Linked DNA regions of Polyangium spumosum. The protein of the gene in region 1 binds, or shares a complex with, the protein of each later gene. Links are inferred from orthologs where the notes say so. Each region holds a gene or a part of one and is shown in the gene's direction. Other genes may lie near its edges. The genes, in order: pheS and pheT.

Region 1 (14,820 bases):
TCCGGACGGGAGGGCCGTCGCTGACCGGCTCTTCGAAGGTGGCGCGGACGAGCATGGTTCGGGAGGCTAGCTCTGGGGGAGCCTCGCGGCCTTGACAACCACCGCACCCGTCCGCCATAAAGCTCGCCCCGCCGCATCTACCTTGGTTTCGAACGGCGCTCCGACGGTCGGAGCGAGGCCAGGCAGAGCGCACCCTTTCGGGAGCGAGAAGGCACCATGCCGAAGATGAAGACGAACCGAGCCGCCGCGAAGCGCTTTCGCGTCACGGGCTCGGGCAAGATCCGCCGGAGCAAGGGCGGCTTGAACCACTGCATGCAGGAGAAGAGCAAGAAGCGCCTGCGCCGTCTCCGCAAGAACGACACCGTCGACACGGCGATGGAGGGGCGTGTGAAGCTCCTCCTGCCCTACCGCTGACCCCGAGCAAGAGAGGAGCGCCCAATGCCGAGAGTCAAGCGTGGGTTCAAAGCCCGTCGTCGTCGTAACCGCGTCCTGAACCAGACCGAGGGATATTTCCTCGGCAGGAAAAACCGCTACCGCCAAGCCGTCGAGGTCCTGCGCCACGCGTGGGAGTACGGCTACATCAGCCGCAAGCTGAAGAAGCGGGATTTCCGCAAGCTCTGGATCGTCCGCATCAACGCCGCTGCCCGCACGAATGGCACGACGTACTCTCGCCTCATGAGCGCGCTCAAGAAGGCGAACGTCTCGCTCGACCGGAAGATCCTGTCCGAGCTCGCCATCCACGATCCGACGTCGTTCGGCGCGGTCGTGAAGCTCGCGGGCGCGAGCCGCTAGGCTGGGAGACGGGGCGTGAGCGCCGCGGATCCTGTCCAGGCGATCAAGGCCATCGAGGAGGGCCTGTCCGCGCTCGGCACGCGGTACCGCGACGCGTTCGCGGCCGCGACGAACGAGCAGGCCCTGCGCCTCGAGCACGCCAAGGTCCTCGGCAAGAAGGGCGAGCTCACCGCCGTCCTCGCGCTGATGCGCCACGTCCCCGCCGACCAGAAGGCCAGCGTGGGCAGCCGGGTCAACGCCTTCAAGGAAGAGGTCGAGGCTTCGTTCGAAGCGCGCCTCCAGGCGATCGCCCGTGCTGCCCGCGAGGCCGAGCTCCGCGGCCTCCCCTTCGATCTCAGCCTGCCGGGCCGCGTCGAGCTCGGCCGCGGCCATTTCCATCCCATCGCGCAGGTCCGTGACGAGCTGCTCGCGATCTTCCGCGACCTCGGCTTCGTGGCCGAGTCCGGCCCCGAGATCGAGCTCGAAGAGAACAACTTCACGAAGCTCGCGTTCCCGCCCGATCACCCGGCGACGGACATGCAGGACAGCTTCTGGCTCGGGCCGGGCCTGCTCCTGCGCACGCACACGACCACGGTGCAGCCGCGCGAGTTTTTGCTCCGCAAGCCGCCGCTCGCCGTCGTGATGGCTGGCTCCGTCTACCGCCGTGACGACGACGTCACCCACTCGCCGATGTTCCACCAGATCGACGGCTTCCTCGTCGACGAGAAGGTGAGCTTCGCCGAGCTCAAGGGCGTCGTCGCGGGCTTCATCGAGCGCCTCTACGGCCCGGGCCTACCGATGCGCTTCCGGCCGAGTTACTTCCCCTTCGTCGAGCCCGGCGCCGAGGTCGACTGCGGCTGCGTCTTCTGCCGCAAGGCCGACGGCACCTACGCCGGGTGCCGCGTCTGCAAGCAGACGGGCTGGCTCGAGGTGCTCGGCTGCGGGATGATCCACCCCGACGTCTTCCGTCACTGCGGCCTCGATCCCGAGCGGTACAGCGGCTTCGCCTTCGGCATGGGCCTCGATCGCCTGGCCATGCTCCGTTACGGCATCCCCAACATCCGCCTGCTCTTCGAGAGTGATCCGCGCTTCTTGTCTCAGTTCTGAGCGGGCGCCGGTCCTTCGAACGAGATCACCTCATCCGCGATCCTGAGCGGCCCTGGCCGATGCGTGACGATCAGGATCGTCCGGCTGCCCCGCTGCGCCTCGAGCGCCGTGAGCACACGCGCTTCGGCCTCGGCGTCGAGCCCCGACGTCGGCTCGTCCAGGAGCAGCACCGGCTGACGGCTCGCAACCGCGCGTGCGAGCGCCACGATTTGCCGCTCCCCGCCCGAGAGCTCGTGCCCTCCGGCGACGATCCTCGCCTGCCCTCGCGCCTCGGCGAGCCCGAGCCCTCCGACCTCCGCGAGCGCGCGCCGCAGCTCCTCCTTCGGCGCGTCCTTCGCGCCGAGCCCCACGTTCTCCTCGATCGTCCCCGACACGATCGCCGCCTCTTGCGGCACCCACGCGAACGGCCGTTCGTCCGGACCGACCCCGGCGCGCGTCAGCTCCTCGCCGTCATAACGAAGCTCCCCTTCCGTCGCGGGCACGAGCCCGAGCAGCCCTCGCAAGAGCGTCGTCTTTCCGCTGCCCGTCGGCCCTACGATCGCCACGATCCGCCCGGGCTCGGCCGTGAACCGGACCGGCCTCCCGATCGCCCCGCCCACGACGAAACGCAACCCTTCGACCGAGAGCCGCGCCAGCCGGAAGCGACTGCGCGCCCCTTGCACACTCTCCGGCTCGGCCGCTTCGAACTCGCTCGTGGCGGCTCCGACCTGCACGCTCGCTTCGAGTGCGTCGAGCGACGCGGCGCCTCGCTCGATGGCCGTCCGCGCGTCGCCGAGATCGCGCAGCGGCCTGTAGGTCATGAAAAAGACGGCCGCGAAGGCCACGAGTGACCCGCCGAGGGCCGGCTGCGCACGCTCGATCCAGACGCAGAGCCCGAGCAACGCGGCTGCGGCGAGCACCTCGTTTGCTCCGGAGATCAGGCCTCGGGTCGCTTCTGCGCGTGCGGCGGCGCGCCCGGCCTCGTCTCCGGCCCGCCCGAGCGCTGCGTGCACCCGCCGGGCGGCTCCGTACGTTCGCCATAGATCCAGGTGCCGTACCAGCTCGTCTACAGCGGAATGCAGCTCTTCTGCGAGGCGCGCCGACCGCGCGTGATGGGACCGGACGAACCTGCGCGCCGAGGCCAGGAGCAGCGCGAACGGCGTGAGCAGCAGGATCGCGGCGATCGCGAGGCGGGAGGACAGGAAGAGGAGCGCCAGGGCGAGAGGAACGAGGTGTGCAATCGCACGAGCGGCCGCGAGCACGCCCTCGTCGACGCCTCGCTCGACGTCGCGGATACGCACGGTGATCGCGGCGAGGGAGGCGGCGGCCGCGCTCGGCGGTTGTCCTTGGAGCACGATCGCGGCGGTCATCGTGCGCCGAATTGCGTTTCCGACCTGAAAGACAGCCCGCTTCTGGCCGTAGATGGAGAAGGTGCTCGCTGCAGTCTTTACAAGGGACGCCCCGAGACCGATAGAAGCCAGAAAAATCGGATGATGCGGGGCGTCGTGGGGGTCGACAAGGGCGCTGAAGGAAGCAAGTTGCCTACCCATCAGCGCCTGGCCGAGGAGGCCAGCGCACGAAGCCAAGATTCCATGGGCTATCGCCTGCACCAGGGTAGCCCCAGAAAACATCCAAGAGTTTCGCCGGTCCCGGCGGAGCTCGTGAACGACACGCAAGACGAATGTCCGACTGGACGTGTTGTCAGTCGGCATCATCGACTACAACGGAGCGCGTAAGCATGGGAGCACACCGCGGCCATCGAGGCAGCCCGTCGCCGTCCGCCTCGCATGACGGGGAGCCGGCCCCGCTGCATGCCTCGTCGGGGGATGCTCCTAGCATGCCGACCGGCTCCAAGCCCGAGCGGGGAGCGGGAAATTCGGGAACATACGCCGATTACGGCATGAAAATTGCAGAATTCGTTGAGAAGACGAGCGATCCAGTCTCCAGCATTGCATCCGTGAACGGCGGCCCGAGCCAGCCGATTTCTTCTCGGAGAGGATCCACCGGAATCAAACCGCACAATCCCCCGTTCAGCCCCCTATCGGGCAGCGGGAACAAGGGCCCAGCCATGGCGAGCTTCGATACCCCGACGAGCCCGGACCGATCCCTCCTTGACCCGAACGAGAGCTTCCACTCTCGAAAGGGTGACTCCGAAGAAGTGAACGAAAAACCCTCCACCGCAACGAAGAGCAAGATGAGCACGTCGACCGCCCGCCGCCCCGAAGCCAACCGCCCCTCCACCAAGGCCGCGATGACGGGCTCCACGACGCGCACCGCATCGGCGCCCAAGCCCGCCCGCGGAAGCGCGCCCGGCCGTCGCGGGGCCGCCGCAGCCGCCGTCGCGGGCGCGCGCACGGTTCGTCGCAGCGGCACGATGGAGCGCCGGCCGAAGGGCCAGGAGCCCGAGCAAACGCAAGCGCCGGTCGACGAGGAGGCGCTCCAGGACGACACGCGCGCCAAGACGCCCGCCGCGCCGCTCGCCAAGGAGCCGATCGCCGCGTCCGACATGGATATTGGCATGCTGGACGACGAAGGCGCCGCCGCGGAAGAGGCGGCCGCCATCCGCCCGCGCCCCGAGATGCTCGAGCCGGAGCCGACGACGGCCGAGTTCATCGACCTCGATTTCACGCCGCTCAGCCGGCCGGATTCTCCCCGGCCCAACGCCGACCGCGAGCTCAAGGACATCGAGGAGGGTGGCGGCGACTCCATGCTCGCGCGGTATTTCCGCGACATGGCGCTGCACCCGGTCATGGGCCCCGAGGAGGAGCTCGAGACCGCGCGTGCCGTCGAGCGCACGGAGATCGATCACTGGGTCGCGCTGCTCTCGTACCTGCCCGCGGCCGAGTTCGTGCTCGACGCGCTCGCCGAGGACGTGACGAAGGCGGGCGAGGACGAGGTGAAGGCGCCGCAGGTCGAAGAGCTGCAGAAGCTCGTGAAGATCGCGAAGAAGCAGAAGTACAAGCTCGCGCCCGAGCACGAGAAGGCGTGGGCGCAGCTCTCGAGCGAGCTCGCGACCGTGATCCGCCTGCCCGACTCCGACCGCCTGTGGATGTCGCGCGCCAGCAGCATCGCGCGTGACCTCGTGCGCGAGCCGGACTTCGAGGAGGACACGATCGCAGACACGGAAGAGGGCGCGCCGATCAAGCCGCCGCGCCCGACCTTGCCGATGTCGCCGTCGTACAAGCGTTACCTCGATCGGGTCGAGAAGACGTTCCAGGCCCAGCACGACGCGAAGAACCGGTTCGTCAAGGCGAACCTGCGCCTCGTCGTGTCGATCGCGCGCCGCTACAACCGCGGCCGGTTGCCGCTGATCGACCTCATCCAGGAGGGCAACATCGGCCTCATGAAGGCGGTGGAGCGCTTCGACCACAACCGCGGCTACCGCTTCTCGACGTACGCGTCGTGGTGGATCAGGCACGCGATCAGCCGCGCCCTCGCCGACAAGGGCCGCGCGGTGCGCATCCCGGTGCACATGCTCGACACGTACAACCGCGTCGCCCGCGCGACCCAGGCGATCATCGCGCGCACGGGTCACGAGCCGACGATCGAGGAGCTCGAGAAGGAGACCGGCGTCCCGCGCGAGAAGCTCGACAAGGTGAAGGACTTCTACGCCGAGACCCCGTTCTCCCTCGATCGCCCGGTCGGCGACGAGGACGGGCGCAAGTTCATCGACTTCCTCCAGGAGGAGAACGCGCTCTCGCCGTTCGATCACCTGGCGAACCGCAAGTGGAGCGACGAGGTTCGTCGGCTGCTCACCACGCTGACGCCGATCGAGTCGCGCATCATCCGCTGGCGCTTCGGCCTCGACGACGAGGACGAGCTCACGCTCAAGGAGATCGGTGACAAGTACAACCTGTCCCGCGAGCGCATCCGCCAGCTCCAGGAGCAGGCGCTCGTGAAGATCCGCAAGCAGATGCGCGACTACTACTGAACGTTCGCGGGGCCAAACCCCGCGGCTCGAACGGCTCGGAGGCCACGCGGGAAAACCCGGCGTGGCCTTCGGCATTTCGGGGGTATGACATTTCTGTCATACACGCACGGGCACGGCGTGCGCGATCTGAGCAAGCCCTGCTCTCGCGCTAGTGATCCTTCCAGAGCGCGCGCGCGGCGGCGTCGATGATCCTGTCCATCCCACCACGAGCGAGTCCGACCTTGCCCGGGATGCCGTTCACGTAGATCGAGAACACGAGCGGCGCGCGGCCGGGAGGGCCGAGCACGTAGCCGGAGAGCGAAGCGACGGCGTTCAAGGTGCCCGTCTTGGCCCGGACGATGCCGCGCTCGGAGAGCTTCTTGAAGCGACCACGGAGCGTGCCGTCGACGCCGCCGATCGCGAGCTGCGCGAGGAACTCGGGGCCCATGGAGACGTCGCGATGCGCAGCGCGGAGGAGCGAGGTGGTGGCGAGGGGCGTGATGCGGTTCGCGTCGAAGAGGCCCGAGCCGTTTTTCACGACCACTCCCTCCTCGAAGGCGCCGATCTCCTTCAGGTAACTCGTGATGACCTCCGCCGCGCCCTCGGCCGTACCCGGGCGGCCCTTCTTCTCGGCCGCGATCGCCTTGAAGATCATCTCGGCGTAGAAGTTGTCGCTGTCCTTTCCGAGCAGCGCGAGCAGCTCGCCGAGCGGGCGGGATCGATGCGACGCGAGCAGGCGCTTCTCCTTGGCGCCGCCGAGCTTCACGCCTCCCGCGACCTCGATGCCCGCGGATTCGAGCACCGCGCGGAGCGCGTACCCCGGCACGAGGCGCGGATCGTCGAGGCGACGCCGCACCCGCACGACCCGCGCGTTCTCGGGCAGATGACCACCCACGCGCGCGACGAGGCGATCGCCTTTCGGGGTGAGGTCGAGCAAGAGCTTCTCCGGATCTCCCTTCTTCGTCGTTCGCACGGCGCCCACGACGTCCACGAAGCCGAGCGGATCGACGCGCACGGCCGCGTCCTTGCCCTTCTCCCCCGCGCGCACGGAGAGCGTCACCGTGTTCTCGTCGAGCGCGACCGCGGAGACCGGCGCGCGGAACGGCGCCCACTCGTTCGGCTGTTCGTCGAAGGCCGGCGGCACGAATCGATCGTCGAAGTACCCCTGGTCGACGACGATCGCGCCCACGCGCCGCACCCCCGCGGTCACGAGCTCACGCGCGAGGGGCCAGAGGTCACCCGCGTCGAGCGACGGATCACCTTGCCCGCGCAGGACGAGCTCGGGGACACGATCCCCGTCGAGCTTGCCGTAGAGGCCCGTCATGAAGCGATGGCCCGGCCCGAGCAGGTGAAGCGCCGCCGCGGCCGTGACGAGCTTCGCGTTCGAGGCGGGGTTGAAGGCGACGTGCGCGTCCTTCGCGGCGATCGTCTCGCCCGTCTCCACGTCGACGACGGCGACGCCGACGCTCCCGCCCCAGCCCTTCACGTCCGCCGCGAGCTTCTCGATCGCTCGCTGGATCGGCCCGGTTTCCATCGACGCGCGTGGGCGCGCCGGTGTCGCGGCGCTCGGCCGATTCGAAGGCGCCGGCGCCTCTGTCGCGGCGGGCGTCGGCACCTCCGAGCGCGCCGAGGCGGTGAGGGCAAGGAGCGCGAGGCCGACGAGGGTGGGACGGAAACGGCTGCCTTGGTGCATGGGAGCTTCCTACAACGTCCGCGGCGGGAGAGACCATCCGACGACGAAGGGTGTGGGCTTTCGTTGTGCGGACGTGCGAGACCTTGCTAGGGTCGAGTCAAACTCGATCCTCTCACTGGGACTGGAGAAGGCCGTGGCACTTCGCACCTCCACCTCGCAACTCACCTTGGGGCTCTCGCTCTCCATCCTGCTCGTGGCCTGCGGCGGCGCGCAGCCGAAGCAAATCGGCGACGAAAACACCTGGGAGAAGCCGCCGGCGAAAGCGACGACCGACGAGGGCAGCTCGGCGACGAACGAAGCGTCGGGCGAGACCGGCGAGGACACGAAGTGGACCGACGCGGCCGAGCCGGAGGAGCTCAACGAGGATCAGGTCAAGCAGATGGAGATCGCGCTGAAGCGTGGTCAGAACAAGGCCGCGAACTGCGCCACGGTCGTCGAGAACGGCCCGACGGGCGAGGGGCCGGTGTCGGTCACGTTCGACGGCAAGATCGGCAAGATCACCGACGTCGAGGTGGGCGCGCCGTTCGCGGGCACGCCGGTCGAGCAATGCATCAAGCGCTCGTTCATCGGCGAGTACTGCTTGCCGTTCGAGGGGGATCCGAAGGTCGTGAAGTACAAGGTCAACCTGCCCGCGAAGGCCGCCGCGGCGACGCCGAAGAAGTGACGCGCGGGATGAAGCACGCCTCGATCCTGATCACGCTCGCGCTCTTGCTCGGCTCGTCGCAGAGCTTCGCCGAAGAGACGGACGAAGCACCGGCGCCGCGGTATCCGCCCTCGTCGGTGCGACCGAAGCTCATCGGCGGCGGCCTCGCGATCACGGCGATCGCGTACGGCGTGGGCGTCGTGGCCGCGACGAGCTGGCCCGACGCGCCGGGCGCCGAGTCGCTGAAGATCCCCGTCGTGGGGCCGTGGATGGCGCTCGCCCAGAACAAGTGCGGCGACCCGACGGTGACCGACTGCTCGGGATCGATCTGGCTGCGCGGGCTGCTCACGGGGCTCGGCGGGATCGCGCAGCTCGGCGGGCTCGGCCTCGTGGCCGAGGCGATCATCATGAAGACCGAAGCGACGGCGCCGAAGCCCTCGGAGTCGGAGCAGAGCGCGTTCCTCATGCCGGTGCCGATCGTGGCGCCGAACATGACCGGGATCGGGCTCGTCGGCCGCTTCTAGCGCGCCTTCGTGTATCGATACGGCGGCGGCTCGGGCCCGAGGACGGGCCGCGCCGCGACCTTCCCCAGCCGATCCACCGCGACCTCGAGCGTCGCGCCAAACCCGAGGCCGAGGCGCCGCGCGGCCTCGCCTGCGCCTTCGATCGGTGGAGCACAAACGATGTCGCCCGGGAAGAGCGGGACGTGGCGGCTGACGAAGGCGAGCGACTCGGCGAAGGAGAGCGCCGGCGCGGCGGACGCGGAGAGCTCTTCGATCACGCCGCCCACGCGCAGACGAACCCGCGCTTCGTCGAGCGCGCCGGCTTCGTCTTTCGTGACCAGCACGGGGCCGAGGGTCGCGGCGAAGTCGCGCGCGTGGACCGAACCGCTCGTTCGTTCTTGCTCACGCGCGACCCAGCCGAGGAAGAGAGAAAACCCGAGGATCGCTCGCTCGGCCTCGGAGGCCGTCGCGGCGCGGAGCTCGTCGCAGAGGAGCGCGGCGATCGAGACCTCGACGTCGGGCCGCGCCTCGGTCGGCGGGAAGGGGACCGATTCTTGGTGCCCCAACAATCCGCGCGGGTTGCCCAGGTGGTACCGAGGCACCTCGCCCGCGGGTGTGCTCTCGAGCTCGACGAGCAGCGCGCGCTCGGGCACGCACGGCGGCAGCCAGAGCAGCTCCTCGGGCAGGAGCCTCGCCTCGGTGGGACGTTCGCCGGCGCAAAGAGCGTCGTCCAGGACGTCGAGGCCTGCGCCGCCGACGGAGAAGACGCGCGCGAAATAGTCCTCGGCGGTGGAGGAGCGCGCGTCGAGCAGCGGCGCGCCGCGCCTCCGCTCGAGCTCGGCCGCGTCGTAGAGGCAGCCGTCACGCTCGAGCGCGATCCGCGGCAAGACCGAGGACGGAAGGAGGACGCGGGCAAGACGCATGGGCGGGGCGCCTCGGCACCAGGATCGACCACGTTAGCACCCCTCGCCGGGTGCGTCGCGGCTATCAGGCGGGAAAACGGCTGTTTTTTCTTCCGCGGCTCGCGCGTTGACGCGCCACCCTGGACGCCTAGACTGCGCCCTGGTTGACGCTTGGGGCGTCACTTCCATCGAGCGGAGTGATGCGTCCCAAACCCCCGGTCGCGCTCGGGCAGCGTGCGAGCCCCAAGCGGGCAGAGCCGCCCGACAGCGTCCGGACAAACCAACCGAGCGCGGCTCGGGAGTGATGCGCCCACGCGGGGCCGGAGCGGCGGTTCATGAGCAAGCGGACCAAATTCGTCTTCGTCACGGGTGGGGTGGTTTCCTCGATCGGGAAGGGCCTCGGCGCCGCGTCGATCGGCGCGCTGATGGAGGCGCGCGGGTTGCGCGTCACGCACATCAAGCTCGACCCGTACATCAACGTCGATCCCGGGACGATGTCGCCGTACCAGCACGGCGAGGTCTTCGTGACCGACGACGGCGCGGAGACCGACCTCGACCTCGGCCACTACGAGCGCTTCACGCTCGCCCGCATGACGCGCCAGAACAACTTCACGACCGGGCGCGTCTACGAGTCGGTCATCTCGAAGGAGCGACGCGGCGAGTACCTCGGCGCCACCGTGCAGGTGATCCCGCACGTGACCGACGAGATCAAGCACCGCATCCGCGCGGCCGCCGAGGGCGTGGACATCGCGATCGTCGAGATCGGCGGCACGGTCGGCGACATCGAGTCCTTGCCGTTCCTCGAGGCGATCCGTCAACTCAAGGTCGAGTGCGGCAGCCAGAACGCGGTCAGCGTGCACGTGACGCTCGTGCCCTTCATCGCGACCGCCGGCGAGCTCAAGACGAAGCCCACGCAGCACGCGGTGAAGGAGATGCGCGAGATCGGCATCCAGCCGGACATCCTGCTCTGCCGCTGCGACAGGCCGCTCTCGCGCGGCATGAAGGAGAAGATCTCGCTCTTCTCGAACGTCGAGGTCGACTGCGTGATCGCGGCGGTCGACGTGGGCTGCATCTACGAGCTGCCGATCGTGCTGCACGCCGAGGGCATCGACGAGAAGATCGCGGAGAAGCTCAACATCTGGGCGAGGCAGCCGGATCTCTCGCAGTGGCACTGGGTGGTCGAGCGCTTCAAGCGCCCCACGCGCGGCACGGTGAAGATCGGCGTCGTCGGCAAGTACGTGCACCTCCGGGACGCGTACAAGTCGCTGCACGAGGCGCTCGTGCACGGCGGGCTGCAAAACGACGTGCGGGTCGACCTCGAGTACATCGACTCGGAGCAGATCGAGCAGAAGGGCGCGCCGGAGCTGCTCGGCGCGCTCGACGCGATCCTCGTGCCCGGCGGCTTCGGCGATCGCGGCACCGAGGGGAAGATCGAGGCGATCCGCTACGCGCGCGAGCAGAAGGTGCCCTTCTTCGGCATCTGCCTCGGCATGCAGCTCGCCGTCGTCGAGTTCGCGCGGCACGTCTGCGGGCTACACGACGCGAACTCGGCCGAGTTCGATCGCAACGCGCCGCATCCGGTCATCGACCTGATGCCCGATCAGAAGGGCGTGCTCGACAAGGGCGGCACCATGCGGCTCGGCGCGTATCCGTGCGCCCTCGAGCGCGGCTCGCTCGCCGCCGAGGCGTACGGCGCGACCTCGATCAGCGAGCGCCATCGCCATCGATACGAGGTGTCGAACAAGTACCGCGACGCGCTCGCGCAGGGCGGCCTCCTGCTCTCGGGGACCTCACCCGATCAGCGCCTCGTCGAGATGGTCGAGCTCCGGGAGCACCCCTATTTCCTGGGCTGCCAGTTCCATCCGGAGTTCAAGAGCCGCCCGCACCAGGCGCACCCGCTCTTCTCGCGCTTCGTGCGCGCCGCCGTCGAGCGGCAGCGCGAGCAACGCAAGCCGCGGACGGAGAGCGTCAGCGGGGCCCAAGGCACGCTGCCCGGCCCCGCCAAGAGCTCGTCCACCGTCAACTGACGCGCGTCACCGTTCGAGCGAGCGAGGGCGCCACGTCCTCGCGTGGCTCCTCCTTGCCGAGGAGGAGCGGAGAACGCTCGCCCACCTCGGCGACGAGGTCCTTGCGCAACACGCGCTCGGGCGGGCGCCGCAGATCCCACACGATGCCGAGCTTCTCGAGCGCGCGGAGCGCGTAGAAGCTCACGTCGATCTCCCACCAGAAGAAGCCCTGGTTGGCGCTCGACATGTAGTGGTGGTGGTTGTTGTGCCAGCCCTCGCCGAGCGTGAGCAGCGCGAGGAAGGCGTTGTTGCGGCTCGTGTCCTTCGTGGCGTACCGGCGTGAGCCCCAGACGTGCGAGAGGGAGTTGATGGTGAAGGTCGCGTGCATGAGCACGACCGTCGAGACCACGTACCCCCACAAGAAGCCGTCGAGGCCGAAGGGGATCGTGACCGCCGCGATGAGCACGGCCGAGCCGATCACGTGGTGCCGATCGAGCCAGCGGAGCTCGGGGTAACCCGCGAGATCGGGGACGAGATCCAAACGCGTCTTCTGGTGGTCGCGGCCCATCCACCAGCCGAGGTGCGCGTACCAGAAGCCGCGGCGCATGGGGCTGTGCACGTCACGCTCGGAGTCGGAGTGCTTGTGGTGGATGCGATGCGCCGCGGCCCACCAGAGCGGCCCCTTCTGCACGGCGGTCGTGCCGAGGAAGGCGAGCACGAGCTGGAAGAGCCGGCTCGTCTTGTAGCTGCGATGCGAGAAGTAGCGATGGTACGCGGCCGTGATCGCGAACATGCGCACGAGGTAGGTCGCAGCCGCGAGCGCTACGAGCTGCCACGTCGGGCCACGCACGAAGGCGATGACGAGGCCCACGTGCATCGCGGCGAGCGCGGCGACGTGGAACAGCTCGGACAGCGACCACTTGGAGGAGGCGACGATCGTGACGGTGGGCTTCGAATCCGGGACGTCCATTTGCACGGGTCCGACTGTCACACGCGCTCTTCAGGCGTCCCCCTGCCTCCGGTCACGATTCGGTCATGCGAGCGCGTGGCTCGCGACATGCACGCGTGACGCGTGGTGCAGCGCGTCGCGCGTCATCGATGGACGTGATGCGCACGTAACGCGCGGAAAGAGGAGGATCGCGTGAAGGTGCGAGAGATCATGAGCACGCCGGTGACCACGATCGAGCCCGACGACAACCTCGCGTTCGCCGAGGAGCTCATGACCGTCGAGCGCGTGCGTCACTTGCCCGTGCTGGATGGCGAACTGGTCGTGGGCCTCTTGTCGCACCGCGACATCCTCCTGGCCTCCGAGTCGATCCTGCGGAGGTCGGCCGTCGACCACGATCTCGAGCGCAAGCGCAAGGCGCGCGTCAACGAGGTCATGCGCGGATCGGTGGACACGATCGGCCCGGACGACGACGCCGCGGACGCCGCAGACCTCATGCTCACGCAGAAGATCGGCTGCTTGCCCGTGGTGGACGAGGCGCGCCGGTTGCTCGGGATCGTGACGGACGCCGACTTCGTGAAGATGGCGCGGGACGGGCTCCGCGCAGGGCGGATCACGCAGCCGGCGAGGCAGGCGATGGCACGAGCGAGCGCGCCGAGGGCGAGGCCGCCCCTCGCGAAGGGGACGGCGAAGGCCGCGGCGACAGCGGCGCGAGGCGCAAAGACGATCGCCACGAAGAAAGGGACGGCGACAAAGGTCGTGCCGAAGATCCCGGCGAAAGTGACGCCGAGGAAAGGCGCGGCGACGAGGAAGGCGCCGACGCGGCGGAGCGCGTGATCAGAGCGTGACGACGTCGATGGGCGGGCCCGCGGAGACCACGACCTCCGAGGCGCGGAGCACGTCGCCGTCGAGCACGTAGGGCCCCTCGGGAGAAAAACGCACGACGAACGAGCGCACGAGGTCGTCGAAAGATCCCGCGCCGCCGATGGGTCTTCCCAGGAGGACGCGCGGCGCGCGCGGGCCGAGCGAGCGCGGAGGCAGAGGGCTCGCGACGAGGTGCGGGCGATCGAGATCCTCGCCGGCGCGGTGGTTGACGCGCATGCCGAGGCCGAGGTCTCGCACGACGGCGGCGCACACGAGCGACCAGCGATCGGAGCCGAGGCGACGACCGTCGACCTCGATGGTGCACGGCATCGGCGTGAGCACCACGCGCGCGTACGGGCCTTCGACGAAGGACTCCACGAAGATCCGACCGGCGATCCGGGCCGCGCCTCCGTACCCGCGCGCGCCGTCCGCGTAGTAGAGGTCGAAGAACCGCGCGACGAGGCCGGTGCCGAAGATGAAGCCGATACGCTCGGTCGCCCTGCCCTCGCGCGTCTCGCGCACCCGCAGCGTGGCTCTGCGCTGCGAGGTGAGCGCGCGGGAGGCAAAGAGCCGCGCGAGCAGCCGCGCGGGATCCCCCTGCACGCCGAAGTTCCGAGCGACCGTGGCCACGGTGCCGCCGGGCAGGAGCGCGAGGCGCGGGAGCGAGGTCTCGCCGAAGGCACGCGCGAGCGCGGTCACGCCCGCCATGAAGCTCCCATCGCCGCCGGAGAGGATCACGAGGTCCGTGCCGCGCGCGGCGATGCGCGCGCAGACGGCGTCGAGCTCGTCGACACGCGTGGTCGGGTGGACGTCGGCGACGCCCGCGCAGACGCGCCTCACCTCGTCGAGGAGCGAAGGCCTTCGCCGATAGAGGCGAGCCGTGATGTTGGCGATGACGTCGATGCGCATGAGCGGAAGGTCCGCGGCGATGCCGAGGCCTGTGGGGGAGCGGACGCGATGGGCGCGATCGGGGGATTCGAGGGCGCGACGCGGCTCGTCCGAGCAGCGCTCCCGACCGGAAAAGGACACCCGAGGCGCGCAGGGTGACTCACCCGAGCTGCGGGGGAAAGGGCAACACGCGCGCGGACCCAGGAAGGCTTTGCGAGACGAGGCGAGGTCGGGTAGCTCGGAAGGAACGCCCGATGATCGCTCGCCGCACGAAATTCCCGCGCGCCCTTGGAAGCCTCTTCGTCCTCGCTCTCGCCGCAGGTTGCGGCGGAGGCCCTGCCCTGCGCGCAGCGGAGCAAGGAGACCTCGGCACCGCGCGACGCGCGCTCTCGTCGAGCGCCGCGGCGGAGGACATCGACGCGGACGAGGCGCGCCGCATTGCGCGTGTCGTGCTCGAGCAAGAGGTAAAGGCCGCGAAGGGCGACGCAGGCGTGAGCAAGCTGAAGGAGCTGCCGTCGTGCGCCGAGGGGCTCGACGACGCGCTCGAAGCGCGCGCCGAGGGCACGGACGAGGTCGCGGCGATCGCGGCGCTGATCCGCTTCGACGCG
Region 2 (15,001 bases), on another replicon or contig:
TCGTCCGGGCCACCTTCGGCGGCAGCTTTTGCGTCGCCATCTGCGACGAGTCCTGCGCGCGGCCCGGTGACGACACGATGGTCACGCGTGGCGCCGTCGTCCTCGATACGCACGCCGGCGCCACGTCCGGGACCTTCGGCGTCTGCGCGGCGTGCCCTCCCGACGGCGTCCGCGGCACCCGCTGCGTCGGCGCGCAGACGTCCGTGTCCGCCGTGACCACGAGCGCGTTCGGGATCGGGACGGGCGCGCGGACGGGCCGCCGGGACTTCCTTTGCTCGATCGGCTTCGGGGCGGAGGTCCAGCCGTCACGCGCCGTGGACGGGCTGTGGATGGGCGACGAGGGCGCGATCACGGCCTCGGAGGCGTCGAACAACGGCTTTCGTCGCGACGGCGGCGGTGGTTGATCCCGCAGCACCACGACGTCCGCTGGCGCCGCCGGGAGCACGACCCGCACGAGCGCGCCTCCGAGCTCGGACCGATCCAGCTCCAGCGCCCCGCCGTGTGACGCCGCGACCTGCCGCGCCAGCGTGAGCCCGATCCCGAGCGCGTCTTTTTTCGTCGTGAAGAAGGGATCGAAGATCCGGGCCCGCACGTCGGGCGGGATGCCTGGCCCCGCGTCCTCGACGCGCACCACCACCCGATCCATCTCGCGCGTGATGGCCACACAAACGAGCGGCTTCTGCTCCCCCTCGCCGGCCTTCGTGCTCGCCGCAGCGGCGGCGGCCGCGCAGGCCTCCACGCCGTTCGTGATCAGCGCGAGCAGGAGCTGACCGAGATCACTCCGCTTCCCCACCACGACAGGCGCCGTGCCGTGCATGACCGTCACCAGCAGATCGACGTTTTTTCCGCGCGCGGTGGGCTCGACGAGGGCGGCCGCCTCGTGCGCGAGATCCTCGAGGTCCACGGGCTCGGCGCTCGAGTCCTCCAGCGCGGAGAGCAGCCGCGTCCCCGCGGTGCGCGCGAAGCGCAGGGCCGTCGTGGCTTCGTCCTGGATCCGCGCGAGATCGTCGAGGGCCGAGGCCACGCCCGGGAAACGCACGCGCAGGTGGCCGATGAGCTTCTCCTGCTCCTCGAGCTGCGTGCCCAGCGAGGACAGCGGCCAGCGCATCTCGTCGGCGAACCCCGCCGCGAGCGAGCCCAGGATCGCGAGCCGCGCGAGCTTCGCGTCCGCGCCCCTCCCCTCGTGCGAGTCCCCCGCGACCTTCGTCGCCTCCACGAGGGCCGCGGCGTGCTCGCGCGCCTTCTCGTGCGCCATCGAGAGCGCGAGCATGTTCGCGGCCGTCTCCAGCACGAACGGCGCCTCCGGCGAGAGCATTTCCGGCGCCGACGCCGCCACGACCAGCACGCCGAGCACGTCCCGGCCGATCAGGATGGGCGCTGCGGCGATCGTCGCCCAGCCTGCGCTGCCGACGAGATCCGGATCGATGCGCCCGGCGAGCGCCTTCTGGGCCTCCGTCTCCGTGACGACGCGCCTCTTCTTCGCGGCCGTCTGCGCTGGAAACCAGGGCACCTCGGAGCTCGGGAACGTTCTGATGTAGGCGCGGAGCGTCGCGGGCAGCCCGACGTCCGCCTTCAGCTCGAGCCCGTCGTCGCTCGCCTCGTACGCGGCGCCGCGCGACGCGCCCACGCCTTCGAGCACGAGGGCGAGCGCCTCGGAGAGCAAACCGCCGGCCTTTCCGCGCGCGAGCAGACCGGAGAGGCCGAGCAGCGCCTGGAGCGAGGGGCTCGGCCTCGTCGCTGCGGTCGTACGGCGAACGGCCATGATGACCGGAGCGTACTCGGGATCGGGGCGTGGGGGATAGAGATACGCGCCGGGCCCCGGATGCGGGATGGGCGTGCGTCCGGGGCCTCGGCGGCGCGCCTCGTCACGGACAGGTCAAGCTACCGCAGTCCTCGCTCTTCGGATCGAAATCGGCGCATTTCGCGTTCGGCTGCAGGCCCCAGGTGCAATAGCTGAGGTAGCTGAACCCGTCGATCGTATTGAACGTCATATTGACGTCCGAGAACACCGGCGCGTTGTAGCAATCGTTCTTGTCGTAGCCGCGATAATAGATCTTGTCGCCGACCTCGAGGTTCGAGTCCATCAGCTTGATCGCGCCGAAGTCGCCGACGACGACCTCGGTCATCCCGCCCTCCGGGTCCGGCTGCGGCACGGGTTTCACGTTCTGGACCCGAACCTTCACGCCGCCCCACGCGTCGTGGAAGGCCTTGTCCGTCGGCGAGCCGAGCTTCGTCATGTCCGCCACGTCCGTGAACACGTGCGGCGCGGGCACGGGCGCCGTCCCCGTCTTCGTCACCGAGCACGTGAACGCGATCTGCGTCTGCGGCACCTGGCTGCCGTTCATCTCGTTCGCGCAGGCCGCGAGCAGGAACGAATCGGCCACGCCCGTGATGTCGAGCACGTCGCCCGGCTTCACGTCGTCCGGGATCGCGTCGCCCGGCAGCGGATCGTTCTCGAAGTAGTTCGAGAGCTTCGGGCAGTACGCCTTGTTGCCGCCCGGCGGGATCGACGCGGGCACGCCGTAGCTCAGCACCATCACGCCGGAGTACTCCTTCGTCTCCGCGAGGCCCGGCGCCGACACGAACACGCCCCAGAGGCAGTTGCCGGCGTTGCTCTGCGAGACGAGGAACTTGTGGCTCATGGCGACGGCGCCCTTCACCTTCACGGGCGTCCCCTTGCCCACCGCGCCGGCGGCGTTCGCGTTGGTGATCTGCTCGATCGTCACCTCCTTGCCGTCACACGCCGCCGCTCCGCCGCCGCCGCCGTCCCCGCCGCCGCCGCCCGTGCCGCCGCCCGCGCCGCCGTTGCCGCCGGGGCCCGTGGGGCCTGTCGCGCCGCTGCCGCCCTCGTTGCCGCCCGTGGGGTTGTTGTTCTCCTCCGTTCGACACGCCGTCGCGAGGACACAGAACCCGAGCACGCACGCCGCGCTCGTACCGAGAAAAGACCAGTGCTTTCGAAGGGACATGAAGGACCTCCTGCTCGCCGCTCGCGGCGTCGAAGAAAGATGCCCGAACCTAACACGCGCCCCCCACCCCTCGCCCGTGCTCTCGGCTTCCGCGCCGTTCGCCGCTTCCGCGCCGCCCGTGTCTTCCAGCCCCGCCTCCCCTTCCGCGTCCCTCGCCGCTTCCGCGCCTGACGCCCAAATCGCGTATGACGGAACACACAAATCTCGACGTGCGGCCGGGAATAAAGCGGTTCGCTGGGGGTTTGGGCCGCGCGATCAACGTCACCATGGCGTTGACACGGATCCGCCCACCGCTAGGATGCGCGCCGTTCACTCGGGGTAGATCGACGAGAACGCCGAGATCCCGAGGCATGGGGCGCCGCCGTGCGGCTCTGGCGGACCCCCAACTGGTTTCACCGTGCAGCGACAAAGGGGCGCGAGGTGCGCGCTCTACCGAAGGAGGTCGGATTGTCTACCGACGTGATGATCGAGGCCAATGGGCTCACCAAGCGATACGGGGCGTTTCGCGCGCTCGACAAGGTGAGCTTCGAGGTCCACCGCGGGGAGGTGGTGGGCTTTCTCGGCCCGAACGGCGCCGGCAAGTCCACGACGATGCGCATCCTCACCTGCTTCATTTCCGCCACCGGCGGGACGGCGCGGGTGCATGGCTACGACGTATTCGACGATCCCCTCGAGGTCCGCAAGAAGATCGGCTACCTGCCCCAGCGCGCTCCCCTCTACGGGGAAATGAACGTCTGGGAGTACCTGAGCTTCGTCGCGGAGATGCGTGGGCTCGAGACGTCCACGTTCAAGAAGCGCATGAAGGGGATCGTCGAGATCTGCGGTCTCGCCACGAGCCTCGGCAAGGACATCCGCGACCTGTCGCACGGCTACAGGCAGCGCGTCGGCCTCGCCCAGGCGCTCGTGCACGACCCGCCCATTCTCATCCTCGACGAGCCGACGAGCGACCTCGACCCGAACGAGAAGGCCGAGGTCATCAAGTACATCCAGGAGATCGGCAAGGAGCGCACGATCCTCCTGTCGACGCACAACCTCTCCGAGGTCGAGCAGGCGTGCGCGCGCGCCATCATCGTCTCGAAGGGGCGCATCGTCGCCGACGGGCCGCTCGAGGAGATCCGCGCGAGGACCGGCAAGGTCCGCTACGTCGTGCAGGTGCACGAGAAGCGCATCTTCGAGGGAGGCCCCGCGAAGAAGGCGCCGAGCGCCGAGGAGGTGCAGGCGGCGCTCGAGAAGCTGCCCGGCGTGACGAGCGTGATCGAGCTCCCGACGGACGATCGCGCGCACAGCTTCCAGCTCATGGGCGCGCAGGACGGCGACATCCGGCCGGAGATCTTCCAGCTCGTGGTCTCGAAGGGCTGGCTCATGCTCGAGATGCGGCGCGAGGCGCAGAAGCTCGAGGACGTGTTCAAGGCGCTCACGAAGCACGACGAGCGCCGCGATCGCGGCCGTCCCATCGTCGACGAGGACGAGGACGAGGACGAAGCGTCGGCCGCCGAAGAGGAAGACGAGGACGAGGACGAAGACGAGTCCGACGAAGACGAGTCCGACGAGGACGCGTCCGACGAGGACGAGGACGAAGACGAGTCCGACGAGGACGACAAGAAGAAGAAGGGCTGAACGCCGATGGGCACCACATTCATCATCGCGAAGCGCGAGTTCCGCTCGAACTTCGACTCGACGCTCGCCTACGTCGTGATCTGCCTCGGGCTGATCCTCCTGGGCTTCGTGTTCTTCGAGTTCGGGGGCGGCTTCTGGCAGCAGGACCGGGCCTCGCTCGTGCAGATCTTCGCGCAGGCGCCGCGGGGTTTGTCGTTCCTGATCATCCCCGTCGTGACGATGCGCCTCCTCGCGGAGGAGAAGCGCTCGGGCACGCTCGAGATGCTGATCACGCTGCCCGTCAAGGATCACGAGGTGATCCTGGGCAAGTTCCTCGGGGCGCTGGGGCTCGTGCTCCTGCTCGTCGCCTCGACGCTGCTCTACCCGCTCATGATGTTCTGGAAGCCGTGGGATCTCGGCCCGCTCGACATGGGCCCGGTCTACTCGGGCTACCTCGGCCTCCTGCTCTACAGCGCCGCGGCGGTCTCGATCGGCCTGCTCATCTCGGCGCTCGCGGAGAGCCAGACGGTCGCGTTTTTCATCACGTTCGTGACGCTCTTCGCGCTCCACATGGTGGGCAGCGTCGCCGACAAGATGCCCACGCCCTGGCTGCGTGAGGCGATCTCTTTCATCAGCTTCGACACCCGCCTCGTGCCCTTCGCCAAGGGCATGATCAACACCCGTGACATCGTCTACTTCGCCTCGATCACCGTGGGCTGCCTGATGGCGGCGTTCCGCGCGCTCGAGCGTCGGAAGTGGGCGTAGGAGGAAGGCCATGGAACGCAAGACCAAGGCCAAAGCGACGACCGGCGTTTATCTCGTCCTCGTCGCGGCGATTCTCGTCGTCGCGAACGTCATCGCGTTTGGCATGAACAAGCGCATCGACGTGACGAAGAACGAGCGGTTCACGCTCTCGAAGGGCTCTGCGCGCCTCGTGTCCGAGGGCCTCAAGCAGGACCTCGCGGTCGATGTCTACATCACCCGCGGCGGCCCCAAGCAGGAGGCGTTCATCCAGGACCTCGTCGACCTCATGAACGAGTACGAGCGGGCCGGCAGCGGCAAGTTCAAGTACACGCTCGTCGAGGCGAAGACCGAGGAGCAGAAGACGGCGGCGAAGGAGGCGGGGCTCCAGGAAGTGGTGCTCGGCGAGGGCAGCGAGACGGGCCAGGATTCGGCCACGATCACGCGCGGCTACATGGGCATCGCCTTCAAGTACGGCAGCGAGAAGGAGGCGATCCCGGTCCTCTCCGCCGACCAGTCGCAGGGGCTCGAGTTCTGGATCACCAACAAGATCCGGGAGATCCGCGACCGCGCCGACAACGTCTACCAGAAATACGGCGTCATCACGGGCAAGGACGAGATCAAGCTGACCGACACGAACCTCGTGGCGGCGCAGCCCGGCCGCGGCGGCGGGCCCTCGATGAAGGGCATCCTCGACCAGGCGTTGCCCTTCTACAAGATCGAGGAGGTCGACCTTCAGAACGGCGACGCCGAGATCAACAAGGAGCTCGCGGGCATCATCATCACGCAGCCCGCGAAGGACTACACCGAGAAGGAGCTCCGCCGCATCGACCAGTTCCTCATGGAGGGGAACAAGTCGGTCGTCGTGATCGCGGGCGCCGTGAACCTCAAGGCCTCCGACGCGGCGATGAAGGCCGAGCTGAACCTCCACGGCCTGGACAAACTGCTCGACGGCTACGGCGTCGAGATGAAGAAGGAAGCGATCATGGACTGGGGCCGCCCCGTCCGGATCGCGGTCCCGACGCAGACGGGCCAGGTCGTCGGCATCATCGGCTACGGCATGGCGCACGCGCAGCACGTCGACGGCCTCAACGAGGCCGAGCAGACGCTCGACTCGTCGTTCGCCGGCTTCTTCCGCATCGAGGAGCTCGCGTTCCCCTTCCCCTCGACGCTCGTCCCGCACCCGGAGAAGCAGCCGGGCGCGCAGATGAAGGTCGTCGCTCGCTCCACGCCGCGCAGCACGATCGACACCTCCGACGCGATCGACCTCAAGTTCTCGGCCCAGGCCAAGCCCAAGGGCGAGTACGGCCAGCGTGCGATGGCCGTCGCGCTCGAGGGCAAGATCAAGAGCGCGTTCGGCGCGGGTGAGGGCATCGAGGCGCCGGCCGAGTCGAAGGACAAGAGCCGCCTGCTCGTGATCAGCGCCTCGCAGTTCCTCGCGAACCCCTACGCGCGCTCGGGCAACCCGCCCCCGATGCCGCCGCAGATGGCGATGATGGGCGGCATGGGCGGCGACGAGGATCTGCAGATGCTCTCGATGCCGTACGCCCAGAACTACCTCACGGCGACGATCCTCGCGTTCAAGAACGTCCTCGACTGGATGAGCGGCGACAGCGACCTCATCGCGACGAGCGCGAAGCTCCTCCAGGAGCCGAAGCTCACGTACGCGAACATCGAGGCGCCGAAGCTCGACGCGACGGACGACGAGGCGACGGCGACGAAGAAGGCCGAGGAGTACCGCCTCGAGCGCAAGAAGACGCAGACGCGCGTGCAGTGGTCGCTCACGCTCTTCGGCCCCTTGCTCTTCGCGGCGTTCGGCCTCTTCCGCTGGTGGCGGCGTGAGAACGCGCGGGAATCCATCCGACTCGACTGACGAAGACGAAGGAGACCCATGAAGACCGAGCACAAGATCTACGTGGCCATCGGCGTCCTCGCGGCCCTCGGCGGAGGCCTCTACGCCACGAGGCAGACGAAGCAGAAGGAGCTCTCGGCCCACTCCGCGACCGCGGCGACGGCCGACTTCCCGGCCCTCGCGCCCTCGAAGGAGGACGTCGAGGCGATCACCAAGATCGAGATCAAGAACGCCGACAAGTCGAACGTCACGCTGGAGAAGAAGGGCGACGCGTGGGAGGTCATCTCCCCCGTGACCGCCAAGGCGAACGCTTCGAACGTGCGGTCGCTCCTCGACAACTTGAAGGAGATCAAGGTCAAGGAGAGCATCGACCGCGGGACGGGCACCTACAAGCAGTACGAGCTCGACGACGAGAAGGGCGTCCACGTCGTCGCCTACAAGGGCGACGGCAAGGTCTTCGACGCCTACTTCGGCAAGAGCGGCTCTCGTGGCCAGCTCGCGCGTGTCGGCGGCAAGGACGGCGCGTGGGTGGTCGGCGGCTACTCGAGCTTCCTCTACACGCGTGAGGTCAAGAACTGGCGCGAGACGTCGATCCTCAAGTTCGAGGACGCGAACGCGATCCAGGTGTCCGTGACCAACGCGAACGGCCAGTTCAGCTTCTCGCAGAACGACGGGAAGTGGTCCGGCTCGTACGCGAAGCGCGACAAGGGCAAGCTCGGCAAGGCCGAGACGAAGTGGGAGAAGTTCGACGAGGCCAAGGTCAAGGACATGCTGCGCGCGTACAAGTCCCTGACCGCGGAGGACTTCGGTGACGAGAAATCGGACACCGGGCTCGATGCGGCCGAGACGAACGGCGGCGTGGTCCAGATCAAGCTGAAGGACAACGCCGGCGACATCACGGTCAAGGTCGGCAAGACGAGCAAGGGATCGAGCCGCTTCGCCCAGAAAGAGGGCGCGGACGGCACGGTCTACGTGATCTCGTCCTGGTCGGGCGACTGGGCGACGGCGGACCGCGCCAAGTTCGAGAAGTCCGACGACAAGAAGAAGGACGAAAAGAAGGACGAGCACGGGGAGGACGACGGCCACGGCCACGGCGCGCCTCCCGAGCTCGAGTGATCCGGCGCCTTTAGGCTGAGGACACACGGAGGCCCCGTTCCCACCCGGAACGGGGCCTTCGGCTTTTGTCGCGCGAGAACGCTTGAATCTCGGGGGGATGCGTTTTAGGCCGCAGGGGTCATGAAAGCCTCTTACCGCTGGATTCGCGAGCTCGTCCCCGGCCTCGATGCTTCCCCCGAGGAGATCGGGCGGCGCTTGACGCACGCAGGCATCGAGGTCGAGGCGATCACCGAGTTCGGCGAGGGCACGAAGACGCTCGTCGTGGCCGAGGTGCTGTCCTTCGAGCCGCACCCGTCGCGGGCGAAGCTCAAGCTCGTCACGATCAACCGCGGCGGCGCGGAGCAGAAGATCGTCTGCGGCGCGCCGAACGTGCCCGAGCCGGGCGGGCTCGTCGCATTCGCGCCCCTCGGCGCCCACCTGCCGGCCGTGAACATGACGCTCACGCCGCGCGAGATCGGCGGCGTCGTCAGCGAGGGCATGCTCTGCTCCGAGCGCGAGCTCGGCCTCTCCGCCGTCGCGAGCAAGGAAGAGGACGCGGGGATCCTGATCCTGCCGAAGGGCCTCGCCGCGCCCGGCACGCCGCTGCGCGAGGCCATGCCCGAGGTGCACGACTACATCCTCCACCTTGGTTTGACCCCCAACCGTCCCGACGCGCTCGGCCACATCGGCCTCGCCCGCGAGATCGCCGCGCTCTTCAACCTGCCGTGGAAGCGGCCCACGCCGAGAGCCCCTGCGCGTTTCGCCGAAGGCGAGGCCGTCTCGCGCCATGTCTCCGTGCGGATCGACGACACCGAGCGTTGCCCGCGGTACGGCGCGGGCCTCGTGCTCGACGTGACGATCGGCCCCTCGCCCACGTGGTTGCGGTACCGGCTCGAGAGCCTCGGCGTGCGTTCGATCTCGAACGTCGTCGACGTGACGAACCTCGTGCTGCTCGAGTACGGACAGCCGATGCACGCGTTCGATCTGAGCGACGTGCGCGGCGGCCAGATCATCGTGCGCCGCGCCGCGCCGGGTGAACCCCTGAAGACGCTCGACGGCGAGGATCGCAAGCTCGACGCCGACGACCTCGTCATCGCGGACGCCGAGGGGCCGACCGCGCTCGCCGGCATCATGGGCGGCGCGGACAGCGAGATCCACTCGAGCACCACGCGCGTGCTGCTCGAGTGCGCCTACTTCGCGCCGCGTGGCGTCCGGCGCACCGCGCGCAGGCACGGCATGCACACCGAGTCGAGCCATCGCTTCGAACGCGGCGTCGATCACGGCTCGCTCGAGGACGCCCTCGCCTACGCGACGACGCTGCTCACGGAGCTCGCGGGTGGCGCGGCGGCGCGCGAGCCGATCCTCGCCGGCTCGAAGATCCCGCCCCGCGAGCCCGTGCGCCTGCGCGCGGCGCGCATGAACGCGCTGCTCGGCGTGGAGGTCCCGCTCCCCGAGGCGACCGACATCCTCGCGCGGCTCGGCTTCGAGATCCGCGCGACGCACGGCGAGGGCGAGGCCGCGTACGCCGACGTCGTCCCGCCGTCACATCGGCCCGACATCGCCGGCGAGGCGGATCTCGTCGAGGAGATCGTGCGCGTGCGTGGCCTCGGCACCGTGCCGACCGTGCTCCCCGCGCTCCGGCCCCAGCCCCCGCGCCACGCCTTCGACCTCGCGCTCCGCGTCCGTGGCGCGGCCGTCGCGGTGGGTTTGTCCGAGGCGATCACCTACGGCTTCGTCTCGCCCGAGGAGATCGAGGCGCTCGGCCTGCCGCCGGCGCCGTTCCGCCTCTTGAACCCGCTCACGCAGGATCGCTCCGTGATGCGCACCTCGTTGCTCCCGGGCCTGCTCGAGGCCGTGCGGCGCGCCCGCAGGCACGGCGTCCAGGACGCCCGGCTCTTCACGGTCGGCGCGCGTTTCCTCGCCGATCCTGCGCAGGCGCCGCTCGCCGACGAGGCCCCCTCGTTCGCCGCGGTCCTCGCCGGCTACCGCCGCTCGCCGCTGCAGAAGCCGGTCGAGGTCGACGTGTACGACGCGAAGGGCGTCGCGCTCGAGATCGTCGAGCGCGTGACCCATGAAGAAGCGACCGTCGCGCACCAGCCCGAGGCCTCACGCGCGCCGTACCTGCACCCGCGCGCGGCGGGGAACATCCTCGTGAAGGGCCGCGTCGTCGGCGCCTTCGGCGTCCTGCACCCCGACGTCGTCGACAAGCTCGACCTCGGCGGCCCCGCGGTCCTCGTCGAGCTCGATCTACGCGCGCTCGCCGAGGTGGGCGCTGCGCGGCCGCAGTACCGCCCGATCCCGACCTTGCCCGCGGCGACGCGTGACATCGCGCTGACCGTGCGTGACGAGGTCGAGGCGGGCGCGGTCGCGGCGGCCATCCGCGAGGCGGGCGGCGAGCTCTGCGAGTCCGTGGAGGTCTTCGACGTCTTCCGCGGCGGCAGCATCCCCGCGGGCCACCGCTCCCTCGCCTTCCACGTCGTCTACCGCGATCCACGCGCCGCGACCGACCCCGACAAGGCCCGCACGCTCACGGACGAGGAGGTCGACCGGCGGAACAAGGCCGTCTTCGAGACCGTCCACGCCCGATTCGGCGCCACGCTCCGCGCCTGAGCCACGGTTCTCCGTCCAGCCTATTCATGAAATTTCGACATCTCTGCGAACACGGAGGCCATTCCGTGTTTCTACGCAGCGTTTGCGCTAACCAAACGAGGGTCCCGGGCGCGAACGATTGACGGGCTCGGCTCACCCGGAAAAGACTGAAATTTGCTACGGGGCCCTTCGAGCGCTCCCCGTCGATCCGGGTCCCTCTTGCATCGCCGCGAGCGCTCTCCGGTCCCCTGTTCGACCTCACAAGGACGGGACGGAGCGGACATGGCGATCACCGGTAGACACCTTCGGGCAGGGCTCGTGCTCCTCGGCGTGGCGAGCGCCTTCGTGCCGAACGTCACGCGCGCGCAGCCTTACCAGTTCGACACGACCGAGGCGACGTTCGACACGACGTACGCGCAGACCCCCATCTCGCTCTCGGGCACGGTCAAGAACCGCTCGGGGCAGGCCATCGCGGGCGCCACGGTCACGGTCGTCGCCTGGGGCGACGGCGCGTCGAACGCGGGAAAAACCACGACCACGAGCGCCTCCGGCGGCTTCACCCTCACGGGCCTCAAGCGCCGGAACGTGCTGCTCAAGATCACCGCGTCCGGCCATTACAGCGAGATCGTCCCGGTCGATCTGCACCGGCCCACGAGCGAGACCGTCACGAGCACGGGCACGGTCTCCATGAACCCGCTGAAGACGGGCCGCGTGCGGCTCCTCTTCGGCGGCGACACCATGATGGGCCGTCGCTTCGTCGACCTCGACAACGACGGCATCGAGGGCGAGACCGGTGACCTCATCCGCCCCGCGACCCGCGCCGCCGACGCGCAGGCCATCTTCGCCTACGTGCGCGACGCCGTCTCCGCCGCCGACCACTCGATGGTGAACCTCGAGTCCCCGGTCACCTCGAACGCGGACACGCCGCATCCGTACAAGGACTACACGTTCTTCTCGTACCCCGAGACGCTCGCGGGCCTGACGTATGCGGGCATCGACGGCGTCGACATGGCGAACAACCACATCTTCGACTTCCTCACGGACGGCGTGACCGACTCGATGCTCCACGTCTCGAACGCGGGGTTCGACTGGTGTGGCGTGGGCGCGGACGAGTCGGACGCGAAGGCCTCCACGATCTACCGCACGCTGAACAACGTGCCGCTCGCGATGCAGGGCTTCGCCGAGCTGGTCTCGGACGGCTCGACGGAGCTCGACTACCTGCTCGTCGCTCGTGATCCGGACAAGGCCGGCGCGCTCGAGGCGTCGGCGGCGAACATGAACGCGTTCATCGACGACGAGACACCCGCGCGCTTCGCGATCCCCATGATCCACGGCGGCATCGAGTACTCCGAGTACCCGTCGAACCCGATGCGTTCGAAGTTCGTGTCACTCGTGAAGCGTGGCGCGGGGATGGTCGTCGCGCACCACACGCACACGGCCCAGGGCATCGGCCTCGTCAACCCCGGCACGGGCCCGCGCTTCGTGATGATGTCCCTCGGCAACTTCGTCTTCGATCAGGATCAGTACGAGACCTTCACGTCCTTCCTCGCCGTCGCCGACGTCGACGTGCTACCGGGCGGCGGCTTCGACGTCGCGCGGCTGGATCTCATCCCGATCACGATCGAGGGCTACGTGCCGAAGCTCGTCGCGGGGGAAGGGCTCGCGCGCGCGGGGCGCCATTTCGCGCACCTGTCGACCTACCTGCCCAGGAGCCCGGTCGGCCAGAACATCACGGACGGGCTCTCCGGCGCCGTGGTGTTCCCCGCGGGGCACCGGATCGTCGCGCTGCGTTCGTCGTCGCAGTACACGACGATGTCGACGAACCAGGCGATCAACGCGCCGGTGACGAGCGGGGCGACGGGCCCCATCGCGTTCACGCGCTCGGCGCCGTCGGACTCGCTCTCGTACGTGAAGGCGAACGCGAGCGCGACGGTCGAGTGGGGCCGCGAGATCCTGCTCCACGGGGACTTCGAGGACCTCGACGTGGACGGCGATTTCAGCGAAGGACACGCGTGGGATCAGAGCGCGGTCCGCTACGTGGCGAACAGCGTCACGCGCAGCGGCATGGGCGCGCTCGTGATGCTCCGGAACTCCTCGAACATGTCGGAGATCCAGGTCTACAGCCGGCACCGCGTCCCCTTCCCCGCCGGCGCGAAGCTCACGTTCACCGGCTGGGTCCGCGGCGACAACGCGGGCGCCTTCACGATGACGACGCGCATGTACAGCGACAGCGGGGCGCTGCTCAGCCAGACGGACTCGTTCACGAAGACGGCGGGCACGTACGGATGGACGCAGTTCGTCGTCAACGTCACGGCGGCGTCGACCGCGACGAGCGCGCGCTTCTACTTCCGGCTCGTGCCCCCGGCGACGGGCGAGGGGCGCCTCTTCGTGGACGACTTCAGCCTCATCCACTGGGAGAAGAGCTCGAGCTACGCGCAGTACGGGTTCGCGATCCCCGCGCCGAACAACTGGAGCCACGTGCGCTTCACGAACGTGGCCGCGGGCGTGGGCAACCTCGGCGTCACGCTCGGGCATCGAACGTTCACCGTGAACTAGTCCGCCGCGTCCTCCGCGAGCAGCTTCGACCAGAAAGCTCTGACCTCGTCGATGCGCTCGGTGCGCGCGGCCGGCGGCAACCCGTCGAGCAAGAGCGCGCCGTAGCCACGCGTCTTCACCCGCCTGTCGAGGATCGCCACGATCCCGCGATCCTGCCGCGTCCGGATCAGCCGACCGAACCCTTGCTTCAGCGTGATGGCCGCCTGCGGCACGGTGTACGTGGCGAAGGGCGAGTGCCCCGCCTGCTCGATCGCCTGCGATCGCGCGACGACCACCGGATCCGTGGGCACGGCGAAGGGGATCTTGTCGATCACCACGAGCCGGAGCGCGTCGCCGGGCACGTCCACGCCCTCCCAGAAGCTCATCGTGGCCACGAGGACCGCGTGGTGCGCCGCGCGGAACTTCGAGAGCAGCATCCGCTTCGGCGCCTGCCCCTGCACCATGAGCGGCCCCGGCACCCTGCCCGCGAGCGCGCGGCCGAGCGCGACCATGGAACGGTTGGAGGTGCAAAGAACAAACGCGCCACCCCCCACGATGCCGACGAGCTCGACGATCCGATCGGCGGACGCGGCGAGGAACGCGGGATCGGAGGCCTCCGGCAGATCCCGCGGCGTGTAGAGCAATGCGCGCGAGGCGTAGTCGAAGGGCGACGGCACGACGAGCTCGTCGACGGGCACGGTGAGGCGCTCGTCGAGGCCGAGGCGCGTGCGCAAGAAACGAAAGTCCCCCGCCTTCGCCGTCATCGTCGCGCTCGTGAGCACGACGCCGCCGATCCGCTCGAAGATCCCCTCGCGGAAGAGCCACCCGACGTCCACGGCCGACGCGCCCACCGACACGGAGCGTGATCGCACCTCGACCCACGTCACCTGGTTCGACTTGCCGTCCACGATCTTCGCCGCGTCCGCGCGTAACGTCTCCGCACGCGTCCCCACGAGCGCGACCGCCTCCGTGATCGCGTGCGCCGACGCGTAACCCGCGAGCGCCTCGAGCGCCTCGTCGAAGTGGTGATACGCGTCGAGCAGCTCACCCGCCCACACCTCGCGCCGCAGCTCCACGCGGCCCTCGCGCGCCTCGTCTCCTCCGGCCTGCGCGAGCCTCGCGAAGAAGCGATCGGCCGCCTCCCGCACGAGCGCCACGATCGCGGTCCCCTCCCCTCGGCCGAGGATCCGATCGGCGAGCCCGCTCGCGATGAACGCGCGATCGGCGTCTCGCAGCATCGAGTCGACGCGAGCCCCGGAGATGCGCGTGCCAAAAAACTCCGTCGCGATGTCCTCGAGCTCGTGCGCCTCGTCGAAGATCACCGCGTCGTACGGCGGCAGCGCGCCCGCGCCCGGCACGTTGCCGCGCCCGAGCTTCAGCGAGAGATCCGCGAAGAAGAGGTGGTGGTTCACCACGAGCACGCGCGCCTCCTCGGCCTCGCGTTTCATGCGCGTGACGAAGCACTTCTCGAAGAACGGGCACGCCGCTCCGATCCGCGTCTCGCTCGACGAGCACACCTCGCGGCGGATCGGATCCGACTCCGCGAGCGTCACGAGCTCCGCGAGATCCCCGCTCTCCGTGTCCCGCGCCCACGCCTCCACGACGGGCAACGAACGCAGGACGCCCG

Evidence for each region.
Region 2: the proteins of pheS (region 1) and pheT are in contact, whole or in part, in a crystal structure (PDB 6P24), measured with the Escherichia coli proteins. The link is inferred for Polyangium spumosum from one-to-one orthologs.

Annotation. Positions count from the first base shown.
Region 1 is NZ_WJIE01000003.1:532,086-546,905, forward strand. What follows is about bases 1-2,860. They hold pheS (phenylalanine--tRNA ligase subunit alpha), read left to right. Parts: upstream 1-843; coding sequence 844-1,878; downstream 1,879-2,860. Other genes in these bases: GF068_RS12210 (ASKHA domain-containing protein), read right to left, coding at 1-55; rpmI (50S ribosomal protein L35), read left to right, coding at 217-414; rplT (50S ribosomal protein L20), read left to right, coding at 439-792; GF068_RS12230 (ATP-binding cassette domain-containing protein), read right to left, coding at 1,869-2,860. Outside these bases: more of GF068_RS12230, read right to left, coding at 2,861-3,227; GF068_RS12235 (sigma-70 family RNA polymerase sigma factor), read left to right, coding at 4,052-5,788; dacB (D-alanyl-D-alanine carboxypeptidase/D-alanyl-D-alanine endopeptidase), read right to left, coding at 5,937-7,460; GF068_RS12245 (hypothetical protein), read left to right, coding at 7,594-8,124; GF068_RS12250 (hypothetical protein), read left to right, coding at 8,133-8,627; GF068_RS12255 (fumarylacetoacetate hydrolase family protein), read right to left, coding at 8,624-9,529; GF068_RS12260 (CTP synthase), read left to right, coding at 9,844-11,535; GF068_RS12265 (acyl-CoA desaturase), read right to left, coding at 11,528-12,484; GF068_RS12270 (CBS domain-containing protein), read left to right, coding at 12,656-13,297; GF068_RS12275 (diacylglycerol/lipid kinase family protein), read right to left, coding at 13,298-14,233; GF068_RS12280 (HEAT repeat domain-containing protein), read left to right, coding at 14,467-14,820.
Region 2 is NZ_WJIE01000004.1:762,750-777,750, reverse strand. The notes cover bases 8,085-11,125. They hold pheT (phenylalanine--tRNA ligase subunit beta), read left to right. Parts: upstream 8,085-8,391; coding sequence 8,392-10,860; downstream 10,861-11,125. Other genes in these bases: GF068_RS17000 (CapA family protein), read left to right, coding at 11,122-11,125; GF068_RS17010 (DUF4340 domain-containing protein), read left to right, coding at 8,085-8,271. In the rest of the region: GF068_RS17035 (GAF domain-containing sensor histidine kinase), read right to left, coding at 1-1,762; GF068_RS44280 (hypothetical protein), read right to left, coding at 1,866-2,966; GF068_RS17025 (ATP-binding cassette domain-containing protein), read left to right, coding at 3,414-4,583; GF068_RS17020 (ABC transporter permease), read left to right, coding at 4,590-5,327; GF068_RS17015 (GldG family protein), read left to right, coding at 5,338-7,176; more of GF068_RS17010, read left to right, coding at 7,195-8,084; more of GF068_RS17000, read left to right, coding at 11,126-13,395; GF068_RS16995 (ATP-dependent DNA helicase), read right to left, coding at 13,392-15,001.